One region of the Robertmurraya sp. GLU-23 genome, then DNA from elsewhere that is predicted to be linked to it. Evidence: riboswitches for the same ligand, from Rfam matches in the RefSeq annotation. Region 1 holds a riboswitch; each other region holds the start of a gene.
What was found. A riboswitch is a leader RNA that binds a small molecule or an ion and turns the genes downstream of it on or off. The one in region 1 is predicted to bind cyclic di-GMP.
Positions count from the first base shown of each region.

Region 1 (4,903 bases):
GTTCTTGAAGCAGCTGCCTTTGAGCGTCATGGAGTGAAAATTTAAGTATAAGAAGAAAGGCACCTACTGTGAAAATGTCGCAGTAGATGCCTTTGTCTTTATAAACGCTAATCATCATTCTTACCTTTATTCTTTTCTTTCTCTCTCTCTTTTTGTTCCTTTTCTCTTTCCTTTTCTCTTTCCTTCTGTTCCTTCTCTCTTTCTTTTCCCTCTTTTTCTTTCTCCTTCTCTTCGTCTTCGTTTTCTTCCTCTTCCTCTTCCTCTTTTTCGTCTTCGTCCTCTTCTTCTTCTTTTCTCATATCACGATACTCTTTTTCAATGGAAGAAAGGTCAAATTCCTTTTCAGTAAACACAGAGGAGGACCTACTAAAAATTTCTTTAAATAAAATCGTTACGGTAGAACTACTTGATGTGGTCAGATAATGATTTTCGTCAGTTTGATCGTACCCCATCCATACCGCTCCCACCATTTCAGGTGAATACCCTACAAACCAGTGATCCTTTGTTCCAGCATCGATTGCAAAAGGAAGTTCGGTCGTTCCTGTTTTTCCAGCAATATCCCAACCACTTACCTTCGCATTTTCTCCTGTCCCTTCATCAACAACTCCTTTTAACATATACGTCATTTTCTCAGCAACTTCTGGGTCCGTCACCTTGATCGCATGATTTTTCCATTGTGCAATCACTTTTCCTTCTGCATCTTCAATTCGGGTAATCGAATGGGCTGTGATTCGTACCCCTTTGTTGGCAAATGTAGAATAAGCCTGTGCCATTGCTAAAGGTGATACTCCTTTGTGTAGGCCGCCAAGTGTCATACCAGCTGTTTGGTCTTCTTCCTCCAACGAAATACCAAAGCGTACCACGGCATTGACCCCATATTTCACTCCCATTTTCTGAAGGAGCCATACGGGAGGTACATTATAAGAGTTTACCAAGGCATCATACATCGTTACCTCTCCACGGAAACGTTTATCATAATTCAATGGTTGATATCCATTAATGTCGATAGGGCGATCCTGCAGTTTATCAAATATGTCATATCCTTGTTCAAGGGCAGGTGTATACGCAGCTAATGGCTTCATTGTAGATCCTGGCTGACGCTCTAATTGAGTCGCATGGTTAAAGCCTCTAAACACATGTTCCCCTCTACCTCCGACAAGGGCGGTGATTCCTCCTGTAGCGGGGTCGATAAAGGCTGCCCCACTTTGAAGCAGCTGATCAGACGTACTTTCAGGAAATAGGCTATTATCGTTATACACTTCTTCAGCCGCATTTTGAATGACTGGATTTAGTTCTGTATAAATTCTCAGACCACCTGAAAGAATCTCGTTTTCAGTTAGTTCATATTGTTCAATCGCTTCTGCAATGATATGGTCGACATAATAAGGGTATTTCCCTTTATAACCATCGATTTTTTTTCCTTCTAAAACGATTGTCTGTTCTTTTGCCTCGTTTCGTTCCGCTTCCGTAATATAGCCTTCTTCTTCCATAAGTGATAAAACAAGATCTCTTCGTTCTACCGATCGGTCCATATCCTTAAATGGAGACAAAATGGACGGGGCTTTTATTAATCCCGCTATCATAGCTGATTCCCCAAGAGTTAATTCACTAACATCCTTTCCAAAGTACGTCTGGGCAGCACGTTGGATTCCCCATGCCCCTTCACCAAAGTAGATTTGGTTTAAGTATCTCTCCATAATTTCATCTTTTGAATACTTTTGTTCAATTCTTTTTGTAATAATAAGTTCTTTAAACTTTCTAGTATATGTTCGTTCTTGTGTTAAAAAAGCATTTTTAGCTAGCTGCTGTGTTAATGTACTACCTCCAGCCACGATTTCTCCACTCAAGGTGTTTTTTATCAATGCCTTCGCAATGGCAAAATAGTTAATTCCATCATGCTTATAAAACCTCTGGTCCTCTGTTGCAATCACCGCATGTACAACAGTGTCCGGTATTTTCTCAATACTAACGCCTTCAATATTAGATGATGCAATTTTACTTGCGACCTCTCCCCTTTGATCAAAAATGATGGTCGGTTGTGGTGCTGGTTCTTCTAACTTGCTCACGTCTGTTGTCCAGATTAAGATGTTAAAAATCATAAAGAAAACGAGAGCCATACCTATAATTGCCGAAAGTAACTTGATTTTTGCGCTCTTTGAAGTAAAGGTACTCCAAGAAAACTTTGATGACCTTCTTTGTTGTCGTCTTTCCATTCTTCCCACGAAAAAATCTCCCACCTTTTGCTTAAAAAGTTAACTATTATGTTATACCCGATTTATTAAAAATAAAATGTCTGGATTATCTTATAAAAAACAGCTTGAAGGTTTATACTACTTCATTTCTAGATACTCCTCACAGTGAATTTTTACCTGTATATTAAAATCCTTCCCGATAGTAAGATAGAAGCAGGAAATATCCGATAAGGGCAAACTTATAGAAATATAAGGACGCAAAACTACAGGGGCTAAGGTCAAATGAACTACGCCTGCCAGTTACCGAAGAGAATGTAGGACTACAGGACTATTCTTCGGGACTAGTCCTTTTTGTTTCAATAAAAGTCTTTTGGATAAAGATTTCTAAATTTATTCCAGGGAGAAAAATGGATGAAAAGAAAATGGACCGCTCCACTCGTTATCTCAAGTATGTTTTTGTTTGGTAACTCTGTACTTGCCGAGGAAACCGCTGACAGTTACGATCCAGGAACAACGCCTGACCAATTTATCTATAGCATGGATCGATTAGTAGAAGACATTCAACTATTCCTTGCATCTAATGGCTCCGAAGAAACAGATTTACTCCTTCAATTTGCGGAAGAACGTATCGCAGAGGCAAAGGCCATGTCCGAAGAAGAAAAACAAGAATTTGTTCAAGAAGCTATTGAAGACTATCTAAAAATACTTACAGATGCTGAAGAAACAATTGCTGAAATGATAATAAATGAAAAGATGAATGAGGAACAGGTTTTAGAATTAGATGAAAAGCTTGAAGATTCAACTGAATTAAATGAAGAAGTTGGCGAACTACTAGATGAAAGCTTACTAGAAGACGTTGAGGAGAAACAACAAGTTCTAGCCAAACTCCCTTCGATTGTAAATGGACTTGATGAAACAAAAGTAAAAGAGTTACGTGATTCCGGTTTGGGATATGGCCAAATTGTACAGGTATTTATCCTAGCTAATGCAACAGATAAGACCGTTGAGGAAGTTGGCGCTCTTTTTAATGGTGAAGACAAGGGATTTGGAGATGTTGCAAAGGAACTAGGCATCCATCCGTCTGAACTATCGAATGGAAAAAAGAAGGCTCCTAAACAAACCGTGTCCACTATAGAACAAGAGGAACAAATAAACCCAGATGTAGAAGGAACTGACGAAGAAAAGACGGAAACCGATGATGTAAAGACAGAAGCAATTTCGGATAGCACTGAGGTTCAGTTAGCATCTGTTGCAAAAAAGGAAAATTCTGTTCAGCAACCTTCAGAACAACAAAAAGAAGAAACAAATCGCTTAGAAGAAGAACAACGCAAAGCAGCGGAAAAGCAAAAAGAAGAAGCAAATCGCTTAGAAGAAGAACAGCGTAAAGCTGCCGAGAAGCAAAAAGAAGAAGCCAAACGTCTAGCAGAAGAACAGCGTAAAGCTGCCGAGAAGCAAAAAGAAGAAGCCAAACGACTAGCGGAAGAACAGCGTAAAGCCTCCGAGAAGCAAAGAGAAGAAGCGAAACGTCAAGCCGAGCAACAAAGCAAAAGTAACGAAAAGAACAAAGATTAATCTGTCAGCCACTGATTATTCAGTGGCTACTTTACGTTTTTTTAAATGAAAAAGCAGTGAAAATTCACTGCTTTTTCCAACCCACTTATTTCTGTCCATGATTATTCTGATGATTTTGTTCTGTTTCATCTGAAGTACTTACAAGCCCATAACCTGTTGAGCTTATTTCTAATTTTTGCTCATTCTCTTCACTAATTGATAAAAGGCTTTTGTACTCACTGTTTTCTTTCGTCATGATGTACCTCCAAATCTTAATATGTTTATATAGTGCGTCATAAGAAAAAGTTTATGACTTGAGAGTCGAAAAATCAGAAGCCTACGCGTCATAAGAACTCGTTTATGACATTAGAGTTTAAAAATAAGAAGCCTACATGTCATAAAAACTCGTTTATGACATGTAGGCTGAAAAATCAGAAACTTTCGCGTCATAAGTTATGCAAAAAGAGCATGAACTTTAATAGGTCCATGCTCCCCACAAACTTTTTTAATAATTAAACCGCCTTCTTGAACCAACAATAACTAAAATCGCCGGAATGGTACAAATAATCATACCTAAAAAGGCAAGATTCGGGGAAATCTCATACAAGAATCCACCTATCAGTGTTAATACAGCCGTGCTCAAGCTTAATGCAATCGCAGAATAAATTCCTTGAGCATTTGGAATTTGTTCCTTTGGTAGATTCTTAGTGATATAAGTAATAAACGCGTAATGTGCCACTCCAAAGGATAAAGCATGTAAACCTTGAGAAAGAATAAATACCCAGATATTGGGGAACAAAAACAAAAGGATCCACCTTAAAGTCGAACCAGCTGCCGCTAGCAATAATAAGGAGGATGTATTCCATTTTTGAAACAAGGAATCTGCTTTCATAAAGTAAAAGATTTCAAAAATGACCGCTATGTTAATAATCAAACCGATATAATATTGATTCACTTGTAAGTCTTGTAAATAAATATATCCATAGTTGTAATAAGAAGCATGTGCTCCTTGTAATAACACAACAATGAGTAATACGATCGGAAAGCTTTTAACTTCTAATAGTTTCTGGACAGATAATGCCCCTTTTCGATTTTGTTTCGATGGTGCCTCTAATAAAATAGGCGGTGTTGGTAAAAAAGACATAATTAGCATGAAACCA
Region 1 is NZ_JBRKCV010000014.1:86,893-91,795, reverse strand. It holds gene ACVBAX_RS19060 (alkaline phosphatase PhoX) at 1-45, shown strand, start outside; gene ACVBAX_RS19055 (transglycosylase domain-containing protein) at 108-2,213, opposite strand; cyclic di-GMP riboswitch class I at 2,415-2,500, shown strand; gene ACVBAX_RS19050 (DUF5667 domain-containing protein) at 2,604-3,764, shown strand; gene ACVBAX_RS19045 (hypothetical protein) at 3,850-3,999, opposite strand; gene ACVBAX_RS19040 (3-phenylpropionate MFS transporter) at 4,249-4,903, opposite strand, start outside.

Region 2 (4,903 bases), on a different contig from region 1:
TAATAACAATTACTAATTAATCGGAATTTCTCCGTCTATTTTTCAGCTCGGGTGCTTAACCTGATCCCTCAACTGATAAGTGCGGACCCTCCTAACCTAAATGTGAGGATCCGCAGCTTTTTATCGACCAGTTTTAATTGTACAATACTTAATCATGTTAATTACTACAAGACGTATGCAAATTCATACGTCTTGTCTTGTGATTTTAATTAATAAAGTACCCAAAAAACGGAACCCTTTAGTCATTGGCCTGCTAGCTTTTTTAAGCTTCTTGTAATTGCTTTTCATCAATAAGTGTTTTTGCGGCTCTTAACCCTAATAAGTAACTGTCACATCCAAAACCGCTAATCTGACCTTGAGCAATTTCTGCAAATACAGAACGATGTCTAAATTCATCTCTTGCATGGATATTAGACATATGAATCTCAATAAACGGTACTTCTAAAATATCTAAAGCATCGCGAATTCCGTAGCTATAGTGGGTCCAGGCACCAGCATTAATAATCACTGCATCGACTTTTTCACGATAGGCTTGATGAATGCGATCTACCATCTCTCCCTCACAGTTCGTTTGGAATGTTTCAAGTTCTAGATCTAACTCTTCTGCTAACTTTTTCATGCTTTCATTAATTTCATCTAGGGTAATCGTTCCATACACCTTCGGATTACGTTTTCCAAACATATTAAGATTCACACCGTTTAGCATAAGTACCTTTTTCATCATAGATTCCCTCTTTCTCTTGCTCATTATTTCACAAACTTGTTTATACGACTATTTTAAAACAGACAATCCATAAATACCAATCGGTTTTTTGGTGAGATCTATAGGCTTACCCTATGAAAAATAAGTTAAGTGAATTTCTTTCAATATAACTTTTAAACTTTTCCACTACAGGTGATAGGTAACGATTCTTTACACTCGCCATGTAGATAATTTGTTCTGGGAGCGGCTCCTGAAAAGGTAGAACTTTAATGTCAAACAGGTCTAAGGTGGAGGATCGCGGAAGGATTCCCACTCCTTGTTTGGCTGCCACTAAGCCCACCAATGCCGTATCTTCTGCTACTTCACAAGATATATATGGAGTGATTCCGGCATCCGTAAATAATTGATCGATTACGGGACGAAATAGACTTTTCTTGTTAAAACAAATGAATTTTTCCTCAGCAATATCCATTAATTCCACGGAATCCTTGGATGCTAACGGATGATCTTTATGAGTGATGAGTACAATATCTCTCTTCATTAATGGAATAAAATCAATCTCTGGTTCATGTTCCGCATACGTACAAAAAGCAAGGTCATAATTTTCTTCCTTTAAGCCTTGGATGATATTCTGTGTGGTTCCTTGAATACAAGAAAACGTTACTTGTCCGCCCTCATTTTCTTCCATAAAAGACTGAATAATCGATGGGACAAAATCGGCTCCTAAGGAGAAAATGAATGCTAAGTCAATGATACCCGTATTGGCATTGGTGAGCTTTTGAAGATTCCTTTCACCCTTTTCAAGCTCCTCTAATCCATTTTCCACATAGGTTAAAAAATAGTGGCCGTATTTGGTCAGCTTAATATTTCGACCAACCTTTTCAAATAACTTGATACTTAATTCTTTTTCAAGCTCGCCGATTGCCTGGCTAAGACTTGGTTGTGTGATATATAGCTGAGCGGCTGCTTTTGTATAATGCTGTGTTTTCGCTAGCACACGAAAATATTGTAAATGTTTCAGGTTCATAAACAGAGCCCTCCCTGTTTCCAAGCTTTAAACAAAGTATATGATGTTTTTTAGACCAGAAAAAGGACTGAATATGAACAAAAAAGCACTCTTTGACAAGTGCTTTCTTTCGTTCTTTATGGTTTCATGGTTTTCCAGCTTCCTACATGGTGGATAGCAATTCCCTTGTATCCAAGAGTGGTTCCGTAATGAGAGGCAACTGAAGCAAGCTGCTCGTTCATATATGCTTCGCCTTCTTCAAAAAAGGAAATTATATCTCCTTCGTCTGTTGCACCTGTTTCTACACCGATGACTAATGCCTTATTATGTTTCCCAGCAAAGGCTACTTCATTTTTGACGATTTCAATGATAGCTGGGGCGGTATCACGATAGGCCATAATCGTTACACTATTCGTTTTTGTAATGACCCACTCCGCTAGATTTCCTTTACCATACGTATTATTATAAGAAACTTCATCAAACCAGAATGGCAGGTCCGCTTCAAGTGGTAGTTTTAATCCTGCAGCTGAAGTATTCGCTTTTGTTATCAGTTCTTGATAACTTTTTACAGTAGCTGCTCTATTCGTATTCCAACCGCTATATAAGTAGGGCTCTACATCTAAATGAATACCCGTAAATTTTTGAGAAGCGGTTGACCCAGCTTGATAGGTTTTTAACCAGTTCATTAACGCATCTTGATTTCGATATCCTTTTGGAGCTACCCAGCTTGGTGCTCCGTCTAGAGCATATACTTTTATCCCTTTTACTGATGCCTTCGTAGTAAAGCTACGGTACACATTCATTGGGATATCACGATCGACTTGTACATAGACTTTGTTGATTTGCTTTTGTTCGAGAAAGCTTATTGTTCCCGCTTCATCACTAACAATTTCCCATGGATTCCATAGCCAGGTGGAGCGATCTACAGTAGAAGCACTCATTTTTGATCCAAAGCCTCCTATTGAAAAAAGCAACACAACAATCATTGATACTACTAGCTTTTTCATTTCAAGTTCCCCCATTCTGCCAGCCGAGGCTCACAAAATGAGACCTGGCAACCTGACAACCATTCGCTAGATCAAGCGATTAGGCTCATGGCTTTGCGTCCTTCCCTTTCGGAGAAGTTTGCCTTTTACAGTTTTTCTTTTATTATACTTTATTAAAACCAACTTTTGTCTCAGGTATTTTTACCCAATCAGCAATTTTCTTAATCTTTTTATAATGAAGAAAGATAGAACTCCGATGAAGGCAATGTACAACTCAATAATCCATAAGCTTTTGATGTATCCAGTTTGGTAGAAGGCTAAAGGAAAATCAATTGCCGCATGAGCGATAATTGCGAGCAGTACGTATTGAAACTTCTTTTTAATAACAGCTAGTAAAACAAGTAAAGTGAAAGCGATTTGCATAAAGAGAGCAAAGAAACGCTCTGGTATTCCCCATAGGTAGTGAGAAACTCCTTGATTTAATAATGTTTCTTTAATGGTAGCTGCTTGATCACTCGGAAGACTAGCTCCGATAGAGGCATCAAATGTACCTGCATTGATCATCGTTGCAAAGAGAAGAAATGGTACAACCGTTGAAAGGGCAATAACTACGGCTTCAATGCCACCCCAGCCTACCCCGAAAGACAGGCCACCTTTGTAATCCTGATATTTTTTCAACAGCCAGATAAATAAGATATAGCGCCCTACTTCCTCAAATATCCCTGCTGCAAAACCGCCGTATAATCCAAATAACCATGGATGTTCCGCATAGTTTGGAAAATTGGTTATGACTGCAACATGAAGAAGTTTCTCTAATACTTGAGTGATAATAACAAACCCGATGCTACCTATTATTAACGGCTTGAGTGAAATTCCTACCTGTTTTTTTGTTATTAGAATGGCACTAGTAAATAGAAGAATAGAAAAAATAATAACTGCGACCATGCTTAAGATTGTTGCATTGCTAATCATCGTAAATCCCCCTTGTTTTTATTATCATTATTGATAATGATAATATTAAAGTAAGAGTTATATTCTGTCAATGGGGTTTTGTTCTTTTTTTCCAATTAAAAAAGCACCTCTTTAAGAAGTGCTTATCTTCTGGCTATATGAACCTTTAATTGTTTCCCTTTTACCGTTGTATGTTTCATTTCGGACAACACCTGTGCCCCTTTGCCATTCAAGATTTCTACATAAGAGACGGTGTCAAGAATCGTGATAATTCCGATATCCTGTGCAGAAACACCATCAATTTTAGAAATGGTTCCGACAAAATCTACGGCCCGCAGCTTCTTTTTCTTGCCGCCATTAAAATAGAGTTTGGTGATATCCTTATTGAGTTCCTCGCTTTTTAGTTGCTTAATCTCCGGCTCTGAACCAATCTTCTCTTCAAAGGCAGATCGTGATCTCTCCACTTGCCCCGAAGCAGGTTTCTCCTTCTGTGGAATATGAAAACCAATGAGCTGCTCAATTTCGTCTAACAGTCGTTTTTCTCTTTCTGTAACAAACGTAGTAGCCTTTCCTTTCATCCCCGCCCGGCCAGTTCTTCCTGTGCGATGGACATAGCTCTCTTTTTCATATGGAATATCAAAGTTAATCACGAGGGAAATATTTTCAATATCAATCCCGCGGGCAGCCACATCGGTTGCGATCAGGTAGCGGAACTCTCCCCGTTTGAATTCACTCATCACATCTAGACGATCTTCCTGAATCATTCCACCATGTATTTTATCGCAATCATACCCAAGCTTCGTTAAATGATCGACAACCATATCCACACGGTCCTTTGTCCGGCAAAAAATGATGCAGCTATCCGGGTTTTCGATAATCGTTACATTTTGCAATAATTGAAGTTTTTCATCTTCCTCCGCCCAATACAAGGAATGTTCAATTAAGTTATCTGTATTGCTTGAAGGTTCTATCTCAACCTCCAACGGTGAGCGCAGATAGTTTTGAGCGAGCTTTTTTACCGCATCAGGAAGAGTGGCTGAAAAGAGCATCGTCACTCGATTTTTTGGCATTTCTTCTATAATGGCCTCTACTTGCTCGATAAAGCCCATGTTTAGCATTTCGTCAGCCTCGTCTATTACAAGGAAGCGAACTTGATCGAGTAGAAGAGTGCCTTTTTGAATATGATCCAGCAGTCGACCTGGTGTCCCAACAACGACATGAGTCTTTTGTTTAAGTTTCGTTTTTTGATACATAAAG
Region 2 is NZ_JBRKCV010000008.1:70,567-75,469, forward strand. It holds gene aroQ (type II 3-dehydroquinate dehydratase) at 263-721, opposite strand; gene ACVBAX_RS14245 (LysR family transcriptional regulator) at 831-1,730, opposite strand; gene ACVBAX_RS14250 (amidase) at 1,847-2,716, opposite strand; cyclic di-GMP riboswitch class I at 2,760-2,849, opposite strand; gene ACVBAX_RS14255 (YhfC family intramembrane metalloprotease) at 2,897-3,667, opposite strand; gene ACVBAX_RS14260 (DEAD/DEAH box helicase) at 3,790-4,903, opposite strand, start outside.
Region 2: it holds a riboswitch for cyclic di-GMP, as region 1 does, so the genes downstream of both, ACVBAX_RS14250 (amidase) here and ACVBAX_RS19050 (DUF5667 domain-containing protein) in region 1, are expected to answer to the same signal.

Region 3 (4,903 bases), on a different contig from region 1:
TGATACAATCCTCTCCAATAAAACAATCAGAAATTGTTGATGGGTTCATTAATGTTGCTTTAAACATTATTTTTTTCATCTGAATTCCTCCTAAATTATGCTGCTGTCACAACATCTAAGATTATTAATTCACCTGACTTCACGCCCACTTGTAACATGAGTGCATTGCCAGCTACCTTCCCAACTTCTAATAGATATAAATAGCCATGCTCAGGAGAGAAAGATTGATATTCTCCTTCTTGCTTTAGCAATCGAAGCACTCGGCCTTTGTTACAATTAAAATAATCTAGAAATCGATTTTTTTTAGACTCTGCCATGTGTAATCACCTTAACCTTATATTTGATTTTGAACTGAAGAGAGCGAATCAATAAGAGAAGCAACATGAGTAGTTCGGATACCACGTAAATCACTACCATGTTGAGCTTTTAAAATTTGTCGTGCATGAGTAGCATCTACTGCAGAAATAATTTCTTCGTTACGAATCCATTCTTCATGCTTGCGAACCAAATACGACATTTTAAAAGCAGTTCGATTCCGTCTCTCTCCTCTGTACACTTCCTGACTAGGTAAAACTGCTGTCACCTTATCCAACTTAAGGAATAAGGGTGGGTTGTTTTCACCTTGATCGATGTTGAAAAACGCATGATCATTTAACATAAGGTGATAAACATGAATGTCCCCTTCAGCAATAACCTCTCCATTTCGATAAATGCGGTTTTCAGTAACTACAAATTGTGTCTCAATCCCCGTATAAAACTCGATCATCATCATGCAATTTCCTCCTGTAAACACGAAAAAAGATCGAAACCTTCGCTTGGAACTAAGTCCTCTCGAAGAATATCAATCTCATTTAATGAATCCGCCAATTTTAAGTTTTTGTTTTTTCTACTATGAAGTTTAAGAGTTAAAGAGTTGTTAGATACAACAGCACTTATCCCTTTCTTCATATAAAGTCCTCTAGGGTCAATCATTTGATATGACGGCCTTTTCCTTAATTCCTTGAACCAATCAACATCCTTCATAGATGGGTACTCCAGAATACATTCCACACAAGTTACAAGCGGTTCAAGACAACCAATGGTTAGATCAAAAAGGTAAAGTCCACCATGTAACTCTCCATCAAAACTTACTCGATAGGCCTTCATTGTGGTTCGTGGTTGGTTTTCAAAAGGTTCAATTCGAAACTTTGCTCCATCCATGGACCATTCAAAGCCTTTCTTTACCGTTTTAAAATAGATCCCTTTTAGTCTCTTTTCTAAATCAACAGGCTCGATAGGAGCAAAACAAGTAATTTTAAACATGTTCATCATCTCCTAACTGCCTCTTAATACAATCCTTAGAAAAAAAGACTCTCCCACTCTTCTTGTAGAAACCCTCTTCACAAGAATTTTTGCAACTAGATACATAGCCCATAAATCAACGCCCCTTCTTAATGTTTTAAGATAGTTTTTTTAACTTCCCTCTCCATTTAAAACCACGCAAAAAAGCGCCCTTTAAGAATGGACTTTTAATAAACACTACTAATGTTAATAGTGTTTGAGTCTCATCCCTAAAGGACGCTTGTAGTTTAAAATAGAATGCCCGCTAACCAAATGATCGGTTGCCAAAAAATAAAAAAATTAGAAAAAAACTATAATCAAATTTTATCATTTTTTGGTACCTGGATTCAAGACATTATAGTAAATTTGCTACAGTTTCAATAAATTCTGGGTTTACTTCCACTTTAGCTAGATTAGATAATTGTAAAGCTTGTTCTTCTGAAATGTATACTTTGTTTTCACTTTCTTCAAAAGATAACTTCTCTTTTTTAATTTGACTTAAAGGAATTTCTCTAAGAGAAGAAGCAATTATTTCAGGTGTTACATTAGAGATCCCGTTATTGCACGAATGAATCTCTTTTGTTACGTAGATTAGTTCTGTTACTGATTCGTGTTCTCCTTCAAATACCACTCTTTTAATATAATAAAGTACATTTATAATTGATTCATTTGTCATGAGATATCATCCTTTTATTCGTGTGTTAACTATAGTGTACATAATTAGAAAATTGATTATTGTAGATTTTCACAATATATTAGGGTACAAATTTAAAAAAGTATAGAATATTATCTAATCAAGTTAAGGTTACTGCCTTATTCATACAGTAACTTGTAAATTGAAAGTTTGTAATTTCTAAATTCCCTAAGTTTTTCATTATTCATTCTCCTCTTAATTCATACTAAGAGGGTCGGTTACACTAGTTGCTCCACATAATCCAAGTGTCCAAATAAAGATTATATTTCTCAGCTTCCCCAATTCATTGGTTTAGTATCTGATTCAATGTTTACATTATTAATTATCACTTTGTATAATTCAGAATTTCATTATTCCTTACCTATAATATACCAAATACACCAAAAATGGTATATTTTTAGTTCAATTTACCCATGTTTGTATATATCTATATAAATATAAATACCAATTTATATTTTTATCCTTTATCAGACTAAAATGATTATAATACAGAATTTTGATAGTGGAAATATTTTTGGATGGGTAATGCGGAGGAAATTGTTACCAATAAGGAATCATTAAGTGGTTATCTATCAATTATCCAATATGTATATTAATCTATTCTTAAATTTATAAGGTACACTATTATTTTATCATGAAATGTTTAAGAAATATAAAAAAAGCAGATGTATACATCTGCTCCAATCTTAAAATCTTCTGTGTATCCTGAACGTTTTAAAGGAATCTGAAATTATCTCAATGTATACTGTTGTTTTTTTTACAACTCCATTTGAGTATTGAACTTCAAATTCAAAAGCTGCAGGTCCAACCTTTAAGTTCTTGGGATATTCGAGGAAAGTTACATCATACAATTCCCCTTTATAGAGAATATTTGTTTGATAGTTTAATGGCACGGAAGTATTAACAAGTGATTGGTCTGCTCGACTCGCTTTGAGTGTTGCTTTCACGTAGTTTGTCGGATATGGCGAGGTTTCTGCATCCAGCAAGAACTTTTCCCCACTATAAAACTGGTTAGGTTGATTTCCCTCTTTTAAGTGCTGCTGTTTCCAAAGTTCCGTATGGTTAACGTATCCATTAATAATTAAAGGTTTAGAATAGAACCATGTAGAGGTTCCAATTTCATCGTAACCATCATTGACTGTTGTTCGTATATCGTATCTTCCAACCTCTGTGACAAATGAATAACATTGCTCGACTCCACTTGCAACATTTGTTCTTGAAAGAACTGTGGATTCTGTTCCATTATCCTTTTTAATAAAGATCTTCACCGTTAATGGGTTGTTATCTTCATCTTGTGGTCTAGAACAGACTTGTACGGTATCGCCTTCATATACATCAGTTGGAGTATAAGTGAGATCAACGGTTGGCAACGTATTAACTAGAATAGTTCCCTGTTTAGTATTATCAGCATCCGTTTCATTGGTTTCAGCAATCACATTATTGTCATCCACCTTAAACATAAAAGTTCGATTGCCAGATGTCTCAGCTGTAAAGGTATAGGTTAAGGTCTGGTCGCTACCAGAATTATGCGACGGTATATCTAGTTGTGTTTTACGATTTCCTTGTTCATAGAAACCAACTTTATAAGCTCCTACATTTAATTCACCGTTATTGCCTGCTACCATAGAGGCTTTATATTGTCTTCCCTTTACTAAGTGTGTTACTGGAGAATTATTCGTGTCTGTTATTGTTATGGTTTTTGCTGTAAGGTTTGTTGAATAAACTGTTCCCTCGTACTCAACCTCTACATCCCATTGGTCGGAAGTGTAGTACTCATCCCAATGGTCAAACACCTCTTTTGATAAAGTACCCTCATAAGTCGCTGTCCCAGTATAGTCTACTATGTAGTCAGGAAGAGCAAAAGTTCCAGAATAAGCTTGTCTATACTTACTTACTGGAACATTTAAATCGTAGTCAATCCAAACCCCACGTCTGTACTTGTTAAGCTTTCCGCTTTCTGATTTCCAATAATAGGAGCCATTGGAATATTCTAAACGTGATGCTTGTAATGGCCCTAGACTTGCATAAAAATCAGCGTGGACAACTCCTGGTTCATCCCACCCATAGGCAACTAATCTTACATCAGAGGGAGAAAGACTTCTTGGCAACCCATAATATCGGTCAGGAGCCTCTCCTGGCATTGGATCAGTCCAGTTCCCTGCATAATAAGAAGTTGCGTTATTAGACATAAATCCCAAATAATAGTTTGCCGCCTTATCGTACCAATCCGATCTACCCAATGAACGGTACCTAATCCACATTTTTGTATTCTCAATGGAATATAAACCACCGCTTTTTGGAAGTGAGTAGGATACGTTTTGGCCAGTGGCACCATCATAATGAGTTCCATTATATGTAGTAGGAACAGGCGCTTCACTAGCAAATTCTCGATAATTAGAATCAGTCCAATATTGAGTCAGGGAAGCAGTTCTGCCACGTGCCCAATTATCTGTCCATGAAAGTGACACCCTTGGTATATTCCCGCTGTACCCATCCTCATTGATCCCCAGCCAGTAAACTACATCTTCATCGTGCTTTCTACCATATATATTTGAGTAAGTTTTGGTAAAAGTTCGATACTCAGTACGATAAATAGCATCCTGATGATAGTCCTTTTGCTTTGGGCGAAGAATGATTCGTTTTGCAGTAAGTGTTCCTGTAAATCCTCCATCATTATATTGGTAAGTTGATGGATAGTTTCCATAATCGCTGTTAGGATAAGAAACAATTTTAGGATCTTCCCACCTCATATATTTATTGATTGTTCCAGAAGGAACAGAAACCTTTCTTGATTCAGCAGCCTCCACGGATGGAGGTGCGATATAATCAAAAATGGTTGAACACAACAATAAAGAGGCAAGAGTTGATAGTATGACGTTTTTCAATTTT
Region 3 is NZ_JBRKCV010000007.1:196,436-201,338, forward strand. It holds gene ACVBAX_RS13705 (hypothetical protein) at 1-79, opposite strand, end outside; gene ACVBAX_RS13710 (hypothetical protein) at 96-317, opposite strand; gene ACVBAX_RS13715 (hypothetical protein) at 335-772, opposite strand; gene ACVBAX_RS13720 (hypothetical protein) at 769-1,302, opposite strand; gene ACVBAX_RS13725 (hypothetical protein) at 1,676-1,996, opposite strand; cyclic di-GMP riboswitch class II at 2,219-2,301, opposite strand; gene ACVBAX_RS13730 (CARDB domain-containing protein) at 2,701-4,903, opposite strand, start outside.
Region 3: it holds a riboswitch for cyclic di-GMP, as region 1 does, so the genes downstream of both, ACVBAX_RS13725 (hypothetical protein) here and ACVBAX_RS19050 (DUF5667 domain-containing protein) in region 1, are expected to answer to the same signal.